Regions from separate parts of the Shewanella psychromarinicola genome, predicted to be linked through region 1. Evidence: predicted binding sites of a transcription regulator. Region 1 holds the regulator's gene; each other region holds the start of a gene.

Region 1 (2,207 bases):
CAGCCAAGGTAATTTAATTGCCGAAGGCACACCTGATGAGGTATTGAGCAATCAACAAGTTCGGGCGGTGTACTTAGGTGAACAATTCAAGCTATAGTTACTTTACGGGCCTTTAGTCTATCTAACTCATTTGATTGAACGATATCTAAACAGCGTTAAACATCATTGATGTACGTGACAATCCATTACAGTTTTATAAATTGTCACTTTTATGGAAATCATCTAGGGATAAGCGGTAAATGAAAGCGTCACTCCAACTTAAAATGGGTCAACACTTAACCATGACCCCACAATTGCAGCAAGCCATTCGCTTACTGCAATTATCGTCATTGGAGCTACAGCAAGAAATCCAACAAGCATTGGATTCAAATCCATTACTTGAAATAGAAGATGAGTTTTCTGAAGCAAAAGACCCCGTAAAAGAAAATCGCGACCAAGCTGATACAGACTTCAGTGACAACAGCATTGTCAATATTGAAAAAGACACCTCAACAGTCGACACAGCAGAATCTATGACCAAAGAAACCATGGATGATTTAGCCATGGATACTACATGGGATGAAGTGTACACCGCCTCGCCGATGTCAGGTTCAGGTAGTGCTAGCATGCGCGATGATGACATGCCGTTTCAAGGTGAAACCACCGAAGGTCTGTATGAACATTTAGAATGGCAGAAAAATCTCACTCCCTTTTCAGAGACCGATCTTGCCATTGCCACAGCGATCATCGACGCCGTGGATGAACGCGGTTATTTAACCCAAAGTACCGACGATATTCTCGAAGCCATGGGTGACGAAAATGTTGAGTTAGATGAAGTTGAAGCTGTATTAAAACGAATTCAACACTTTGATCCCGTTGGTGTTGCTGCACGTGATTTAAGTGAATGTTTATTGATCCAATTAGCGCAATTCTCTAACACCACACCCCATATCGATAATGCCCGTTTGCTAATCAAAGACTATTTAACCTTAATTGCTGGGCGTGATTTTAGATTATTGATGCGCAAAACTAAGCTAAAAGAAAATGAGTTACGTGACGCCATCACCCTAATCCAATCACTCAATCCTCGTCCAGGCTTATTGATCACCGCCACCGATGACGAATTCGTTATTCCCGATGTCACGGTACTAAAGAAAAATGGCCGTTGGGTTGTAGAGTTAAACCCAGACAATATGCCCAAAATTGGCGTTAATCAGCAATACGCCGCCATGGCTAGAAGCAGTAAAAATCAGTCTGACAGTCAATTTATTCGAGGCCATTTGCAAGAGGCTAAATGGTTTATTAAAAGTATCGAAAGCCGCAATGATACTCTACTCAAAGTGGCAAATTGCATTGTGCAATTTCAGCAAGGCTTCTTTGAATACGGTGAAGAAGCCATGAAACCTATGGTGCTAAATGATATTGCTGAAGCAGTAGAAATGCATGAATCGACAATTTCACGAGTCACCACACAAAAATATATGCACACCCCACGTGGACTATTTGAACTAAAGTACTTCTTCTCTAGCCATGTCAGCACTGACGATGGCGGGGAATGCTCATCAACAGCAATTCGTGCTTTTATCAAAAAGCTGGTTGCCGCAGAAAACCAGAAAAAACCATTGAGTGACAGTAAAATGGCTCAACTTCTGGCAGAACAAGGCATAAACGTTGCTCGTCGTACGATTGCAAAATACCGAGAAGCAATGCTAATCCCGCCCTCAAACCAACGTAAGAGTTTATAACCTACAAGGTTGTGGAGGATTTTCTATGGATATAAATCTGACTGGACGTCATGTCGAAATAACTGAATCTTTACGTGAGTATGTTAATGGTAAATTTTCAAAGCTTGAACGACACTTCGATCAGATCCATAATGTACACGTTGTACTCCATGTAGACAAATTACAACAAAAAGCAGAAGCCAAAATCCACGTTAATGGCGCAGAGATTTTTGCTATGTCAGAAAATACTGATATGTATGCTGCAATAGACGCCCTGATCGATAAACTCGACCGTCAGGTAATTAAACACAAAGAGAAGTATACAAAACACTAACGATGGAACTTTGTACCATTCTGCAGCCGGAATGCACTACCTGTGCCACACCGGGCAGTAAGAAAAAAGTACTGGAACTCATCAGCAATTTAGTCGCTGCCCAGTATCCAACCCTGTCTTCGCAAGAGGTTTTTGAAAGCCTATTAGCGAGAGAAAAAATGGGTAGCACA
Region 2 (2,207 bases), 2.3 Mb from region 1:
CCTTAAAGCAAAACCACGATAAGCCTGTGGTTGCCGATGAGAAAAGTTTAGCCTTGTTGTCGCTGGCTCAGCGTGTGGCAGTATCTGATGCATCGGTAATGATCATGGGGCCGAGTGGCTCAGGTAAAGAAGTGCTGGCGCGCTATATTCACCAACATAGCCAACGCCATGACCAGCCGTTTATTGCGATTAATTGCGCTGCAATACCCGAGAATATGTTAGAAGCGACCTTGTTTGGTTATGAAAAAGGCGCGTTTACTGGGGCTTATCAGGCATGCCCTGGTAAGTTTGAACAAGCCCAAGGTGGCACCATATTACTTGATGAAATATCTGAGATGGAGCTGGGGTTACAAGCTAAGTTATTGCGGGTGTTACAAGAACGTGAGGTTGAGCGTTTAGGTGGCCGTAAAACCATTAAACTGAATGTTCGCGTACTGGCAACCTCAAACCGCGATCTTAAAGCGCTGGCCACCTCGGGTGAGTTTAGAGAAGATTTATATTACCGAATTAATGTATTCCCGTTAACGTGGCCTGCGCTGCATCAACGCCCTGCCGATATTTTACCGCTGGCGCGGCATTTAATTATTAAACATGCTAAAGCACTTAATATGACCTCAGTGCCACAGCTGGATGACGGTGCTACTCGGCGTTTATTAACCCATCGCTGGCCGGGTAATGTGCGAGAGTTAGACAATGTTATTCAACGGGCACTGATATTGCGGGTTAATGATGATATTGGCGTTAATGATATTATTTTAGACTCTGGCGATGTGGCGTTAGTGGCACCAGAATATGTTGACACTGATAAGTCTGCCGAATTAGAAGGCTTAGGTGGCGAATTAAAAGCCCAAGAGCATGTGATTATTTTAGAAACCCTAAATCAATGTCAGGGTAGTCGGAAAATGGTCGCTGAAAAACTCGGGATCAGTGCTCGTACGTTACGTTATAAAATGGCAAAAATGCGCGATATGGGGATCCAATTACCTGCTTAGTGCCAATGCCTGTGCTAATTGATTATTTGTTCAAGCTTATTTAATTGATTGATTTTAAAGTTTTATTTTATAATTAAGACAAAAAGTGACCTATTTTATATGGTAAATAGGTTACTTTTGCCTGCCTATTGTTGCCTTTTGCCTGCCTATTTTCTAATTGTTTTCTAATTGTTTTATACCTATCGCCTACTAATTGTAATATTGGCATCTAAATTGCTATAAATTATTATCAGTTATTGTTGTCGTCAAAAAGTCGACGAAAGGGAGTTACATCGTGCAGATTAGCGCAAATCCATTAATGCAAGAAATGCAGTCACTTCGTGGCGAAATAGCCCCTTCTATTGGTTCATCAATTCGTCCTAATTTATCCCAGCAAGTCAATAACACTACCGGTGCTGATTTCAGCCAGTTGCTGTCTCAGGCGGTGGGTAGCGTCAATGAACTACAACAAGCCTCGTCAAGTTTAGCCTCGCGTTTAGATATGGGTGACACCACGGTTAGCTTGTCTGATACGGTTATTGCGCGTGAAAAAGCTGGCGTTGCCTTTGAAGCAACGGTGCAGGTACGTAATAAACTTGTCGATGCTTATAAAGAAATCATGAATATGCCTGTTTAGTCGCAGATCAAATAAAATAACAACATCAGATATAGCAGGTAAGTATTGTGAGCACAGACTTAATGGTAGGTTCAAATTCAACCGCTGATACCGGCGTACGACAAGAGAACCCGTCTGGGCTTCTTGGCGGCATTGGTGGCGCCGATATGATGCGCCAAGTGATCATGATCTTGGCATTAGCGATATGTCTTGCTATGGCTGTTTTTGTGATGATGTGGGCCCAAGAGCCTGAGTATCGTCCACTGGGTAAAATGGAAACAACTGAGATGATCCAAGTCTTGGATGTACTTGATAAAAATCAAATCGATTATCAAATAAATGTCGATGTGGTGAAAGTGCCTGAAGACAAATATCAAGATGTTAAGTTATTACTCAGCCGAGCAGGTGTTCAAAGTAACACCCAAGCTAATGATTACTTAAGCCAAGATAGCGGATTTGGTGTCAGCCAACGCATGGAGCAAGCTCGCTTAAAACTCAGCCAAGAATTAAACTTGGCTCGGGCTATCGAAGAATTAAAAAGTATTAGTCGTGCCAAAGTTATTCTAGCGCTACCAAAACAAAACGTTTTTGCTCGTAATGCCTCTAAACCAAGTGCAACC
Region 3 (2,207 bases), 2.3 Mb from region 1:
CAATAAGCAGTTTTAGCTGTGCTAAGGTCTGATTTTGGGTCTCTAACAGTGCACGTAGCTCATCGTTTGGTTGTTCGCTTGGTTGTTTATTTAGCTCTTCATTTAGCTCTGTCATAAATTACTCATTGGTTTTGTTAACTGACACTTATCTATGATGCAAGTTAGCACCTATTATCTGTGTGTCGTTAAAACAAATTAAAGAGTAACGTTTAACGGCTACTCTTTGTCAAACGATAGACTGCTTAGCTCTGCTTCAAAGCTGGCAATATTCGCAGCAAGCTTTTCTGGGTCGACTTTATAGCGTCCTTCAGAGATAGCGAGCTTAATTTCTGCGACCTTTTTTTGGTCAACTTCAGGTGTCGCTTCCATTTTTGCTTGCGCGCTCTGAAGCTGGTGAGCTTGAGCGGTGATGCTAACGGAATCGGCTTTAACCGGTGCCGCGGATTTTTGAGCCACAGCAGTATTAGATTGCTTAGCAGACTGCGTGTCACGTGCAGTGCGCATTTGGGTATTAGCCGCAGTGTTATGCTTAATGTCAATTGCCATTGGAGGCTCCAGCGTAATGTATTAGGTTCTTCAAACAGATTATCGGCACTGTTGGAAAAAACTTTAGTCCTAGTTTACATTCTTACTTCAACTTCGCCAACCCCAACCACCACCGCATCAAATTGTTTACTCGTGTTACTGTTTTTCACCCTGATGACGTCATCAAGATTGCCGTCACGCAGTGCTTCACCAAGGGTTTTTATTTGAACATTAGCGGTTCTAGCGTAGATGGAAACCGAGTCACCTTTGCACACAAAACACAGGTTATTACTCAATACAGGTGAGTCTTTTGCCACGCGACGTTTCACTCGCGAACCGATTAATGTGTGGGTATCAGAAAAAAAGTGGCCTCTTAAACTATATTGGTCAACATACATGATGTTTAAGTGATGTGGAGCAATAATTTGGTCTGGAGACAGTAGCTGGTTAGCCACCACGACAGGGTATTGTATTTCAACTCGAACAGAGAGATACATTTGCCATGGATAGTCATAGTCTGGGCTGATACAACTTAGTTTTACCATGTTATTTCGACTAATGGCTCTTTCACTGGCGAGTTCGGCATTAATCGGTGGATAGCAGCGCGGTGGACTAAGACGACCTTCAAGATTTTGTGGGGTAATTTGCACCTTAGCGTTGGCGTCGGCATCAATTTTTTTTGCGACCACCTCTTTAGCTAACGTATAAATGGCCGATAGTTTAGGTGTTACTATCTCTTCGCTAGCAAATGCTGGCAAAGAAAGCGTCATTGAGCACAAAAAACATAAAAAAAATACTTTCATAATGAAGATCCTAGCTTGTGTTGCCAGAATGCACCTATACTTTGGAGAACGAAAAATATGCGAGTAATCTCTGCATACGCAATAAGCTAAAAATGAGGTGAGGGCATGATAATAACATTTCCCTTTCGTCAAAAAAGTGTCAGTTCACTGTAAGTGTTAACTTAGTAAAAGTTAAAGCAAGTTGCATGCCCACTTTTAATTCAATAATTTGATAGGTATTTGCTAGGCTGCTGATGGTTTGCCCAGAATGTGTCATGTTCGTCTGATGAAAACCTCAATTGGGGGTAAATTGGGGGTAAATTAGAGACAGTAACGGTTATCAAATGGCCCTTTGTTCGGCTATTCACCTTGTATCGACTCACAATAGGCCCGCTATTGGCGCGGCGACTAACACTATTGTTAACATGTGAGTGCACCTTTATTAGCAAAACACATGGCATGTTTGATATTGCAGACTTGAAATAAACCCATTTTTAACGATTTATCCCCTCTCTTATCCAGGTTGAGGTTAAAATAGCTAGCAAGCGTATTATATTAAACCAAGGTTCACTATAATGTTAACCAACAATTTTATCCTTTTGAGTAACAGTTAACTACAAGGCTGTGTTATGTCGAGCATTTTAGAATCAGTAAATAAACGTACCCAGCTTGTCGGACAAAACAGATTAGAGCTGTTACTGTTTAAGCTTAACGGTCGTCAACGCTTTGGTATTAACGTATTTAAAGTAAAAGAGGTATTACAATGTCCTCCACTGACAAGGCTACCTAAGCTAAACCCCTATGTTAAAGGTGTTGCGCATATTCGTGGGGAAACCATTTCTATTATCGATTTAAGTGCAGCAACCGGTGGGCGTCCACTGACATCAACTGAAAATTGCT
Region 4 (2,207 bases), 1.3 Mb from region 1:
GCGCACAGCCGCCACAACCTGATGCAGCGCGAGTACATGACTTGATGTCAGCTATTTTATGCTTGCCTGCTGTTACAGACTCAACAATGTCGCCTTTAGTCACTTGATGACAAGAACACACAATAGAGGAGTCTTTTAAATCTGCTTCGTTTTCAGCACCGGCAAGCAATAACTCAACCGCGGAGCCTTCAATCTCATCTTGTGATAAATAAGCATCGAGCAAGCGGCTGTAATCGCTGTTATCGCCAATTAATACCGCACCTTTTAAATATTTACCGGTTTCATCTAACCATAACTTTTTATAAATTCCCGCCTGGTTATCAGATAACTCAACAAATTGTGCATTTTCAAAACCACGGCTTGCGCCAATAGCGGCCACATCAACACCCAGTAACTTCAGCTTGGTGCTCATGTCTGCGCCGGTAAATGACTGAGAAACGCTAGTTGATGTTAATGAGCCAAGATGAGCAGCCACAACCCGCGCCATTTGATAACCTGGGGCCACTAACCCAAATATTTTTTGCTGCCATAATGCACATTCTCCAATGGCATAAACATCTGGCGCAGAGGTTAAACAGTAATCGTCAATTTCAATGCCGCCACGTTCACCAATACTGATATTTGAAACCCGTGCTAATGAATCTTGTGGACGAATACCCGCTGAAAAGACAATCATGTCAGTTTCAAGATAAGACTCATCATTGAAGGTCATTCGATGTAATGCTGTTTCACCGTCGATAATCGCGGTGGTGGCTTTTGAGGTATGCACGCTCACGCCGAGTTGTTCAATTTTGCTACACAATAAATCACCGGCTTTGTCATTTAGCTGAACGGGCATCAATTGTGGCGCAAACTCAACAACGTGGGTTTTCACCCCAAGTTGTTTCATGGCATTGGCGGCTTCTAAGCCTAATAATCCACCGCCCACAACAACCCCAACGTGACTGTTTTGGGCTGCAGCTTGGATAGCTTCAAGATCTTCAATGGTGCGATACACTAAACACTGAGCGCGATCGTTACCTTGAATAGGCGGCACAAACGGAAATGATCCGGTCGCCAGTACGAGTCGATCATAATGGTAATTACCCCCTTGGGCACTCGTGACCGTTTTAGCGGCAATATCAACCGCGGTGATCGGGGTATTTAAGTGCAGCGAAATGCCCCAATCTTGATAGTCTTGCGCACTGGTTAACATTAACGGATCGGCGCTACCGGTCTCAAAATATTTTGATAATTGCACTCGATCATAGGCTGGACGGGGTTCTTCACCAAACACATGCACATCAAACGTTTTATTGAGCCCTAAACTACACAATTGCTCAATAAAGTGATGACCTACCATGCCATTACCGACCACCACTAACTTGGGTTTTGAGACTGCCATATCCTGCTCCTTCATGCCATGGACCGTAAAAAACAAAATGGCGCCAACTCCGCTTAAAGAGTTGGCGCCATTGCCTGTTACTATTCCGATTTTTTAAATTTTATTGTTTGAACATTGATGGTTTAAAAAACCATTATCGACTTTCAGTATCATACTGTGATGTTGCAGGCTCTATGCCAACAAACAAAAAAACCATAATCACTTGATTAATATATAATTAAAACTTAGCAGCCTTTGTGCTGAGACGATAATATGTCCGCCTTAGGGATAATCGCACCAAAATGAGGCGCACCATCATTGTTCACCGCTAAAGTATCGACTGCTAACGAAGTATTTTGCTTGCTGACAACTGCAATAATTTGTGCCGACATTTGTGCCACCGACAAGCCTTTTTGCATCGCTTGTTGTTGAATAATGTGGTGTGCTTTGGCTTCATCAAACCCTTGTTGCATTACAATCAACTTTGCTTGGCTGAGCAGTTTTATACTGCGAATTTCATCATCTAACTTTTTAAATTCGGCTAAGGTTTTACTGGCGGCATTAAAACGCGCTTGGGCTAAACTGATCACGCTGGTTAAACGGTTAACGGTCAGCATATCCGGAATAAAAGTGATGCGCCCACAATCAAGCAAATCGGTTAACGCTGCCTGTTGCCATGTTTTGGCATTGACAACGATCACCATAGGTTTACTCGTTAATGTACGCTGGATCAGCCCCTGAATTTGACTGTGTAATGTCTCGGTTAATACCAACAAGGTATCAAATGTTTGTTGATGTAATTGTTGCTCAACTTGGCTTACCGAAGTCAATACAGTGACATGCC

The links. Region 1 encodes sigma-54, which starts transcription at its own class of promoters, with help from an activator protein. Its sites were predicted from a motif close to GTTGGCACGNNNNTNGNNT; they were not measured.
Region 2: a site for sigma-54 is predicted at 1,193-1,211, ahead of fliE (flagellar hook-basal body complex protein FliE). Genes of this name have one in related genera too.
Region 3: a site for sigma-54 is predicted at 1,503-1,521, ahead of flgA (flagellar basal body P-ring formation chaperone FlgA). Genes of this name have one in related genera too.
Region 4: a site for sigma-54 is predicted at 1,547-1,565, ahead of nirB (nitrite reductase large subunit NirB). Genes of this name have one in related genera too.

What each region holds. Positions count from the first base shown of each region.
Region 1 is NZ_CP034073.1:1,838,916-1,841,122, reverse strand. It holds gene lptB (LPS export ABC transporter ATP-binding protein) at 1-97, shown strand, start outside; gene EGC80_RS07950 (RNA polymerase factor sigma-54) at 240-1,724, shown strand; gene hpf (ribosome hibernation promoting factor) at 1,750-2,037, shown strand; gene ptsN (PTS IIA-like nitrogen regulatory protein PtsN) at 2,040-2,207, shown strand, end outside.
Region 2 is NZ_CP034073.1:4,686,827-4,689,033, reverse strand. It holds gene EGC80_RS20355 (sigma-54-dependent transcriptional regulator) at 1-992, shown strand, start outside; gene fliE (flagellar hook-basal body complex protein FliE) at 1,267-1,608, shown strand; gene fliF (flagellar basal-body MS-ring/collar protein FliF) at 1,671-2,207, shown strand, end outside.
Region 3 is NZ_CP034073.1:4,711,748-4,713,954, reverse strand. It holds gene EGC80_RS20475 (flagella synthesis protein FlgN) at 1-115, opposite strand, end outside; gene flgM (flagellar biosynthesis anti-sigma factor FlgM) at 217-546, opposite strand; gene flgA (flagellar basal body P-ring formation chaperone FlgA) at 621-1,328, opposite strand; gene EGC80_RS20460 (chemotaxis protein CheV) at 1,937-2,207, shown strand, end outside.
Region 4 is NZ_CP034073.1:3,175,352-3,177,558, reverse strand. It holds gene nirB (nitrite reductase large subunit NirB) at 1-1,384, opposite strand, end outside; gene EGC80_RS13965 (ANTAR domain-containing response regulator) at 1,609-2,207, opposite strand, start outside.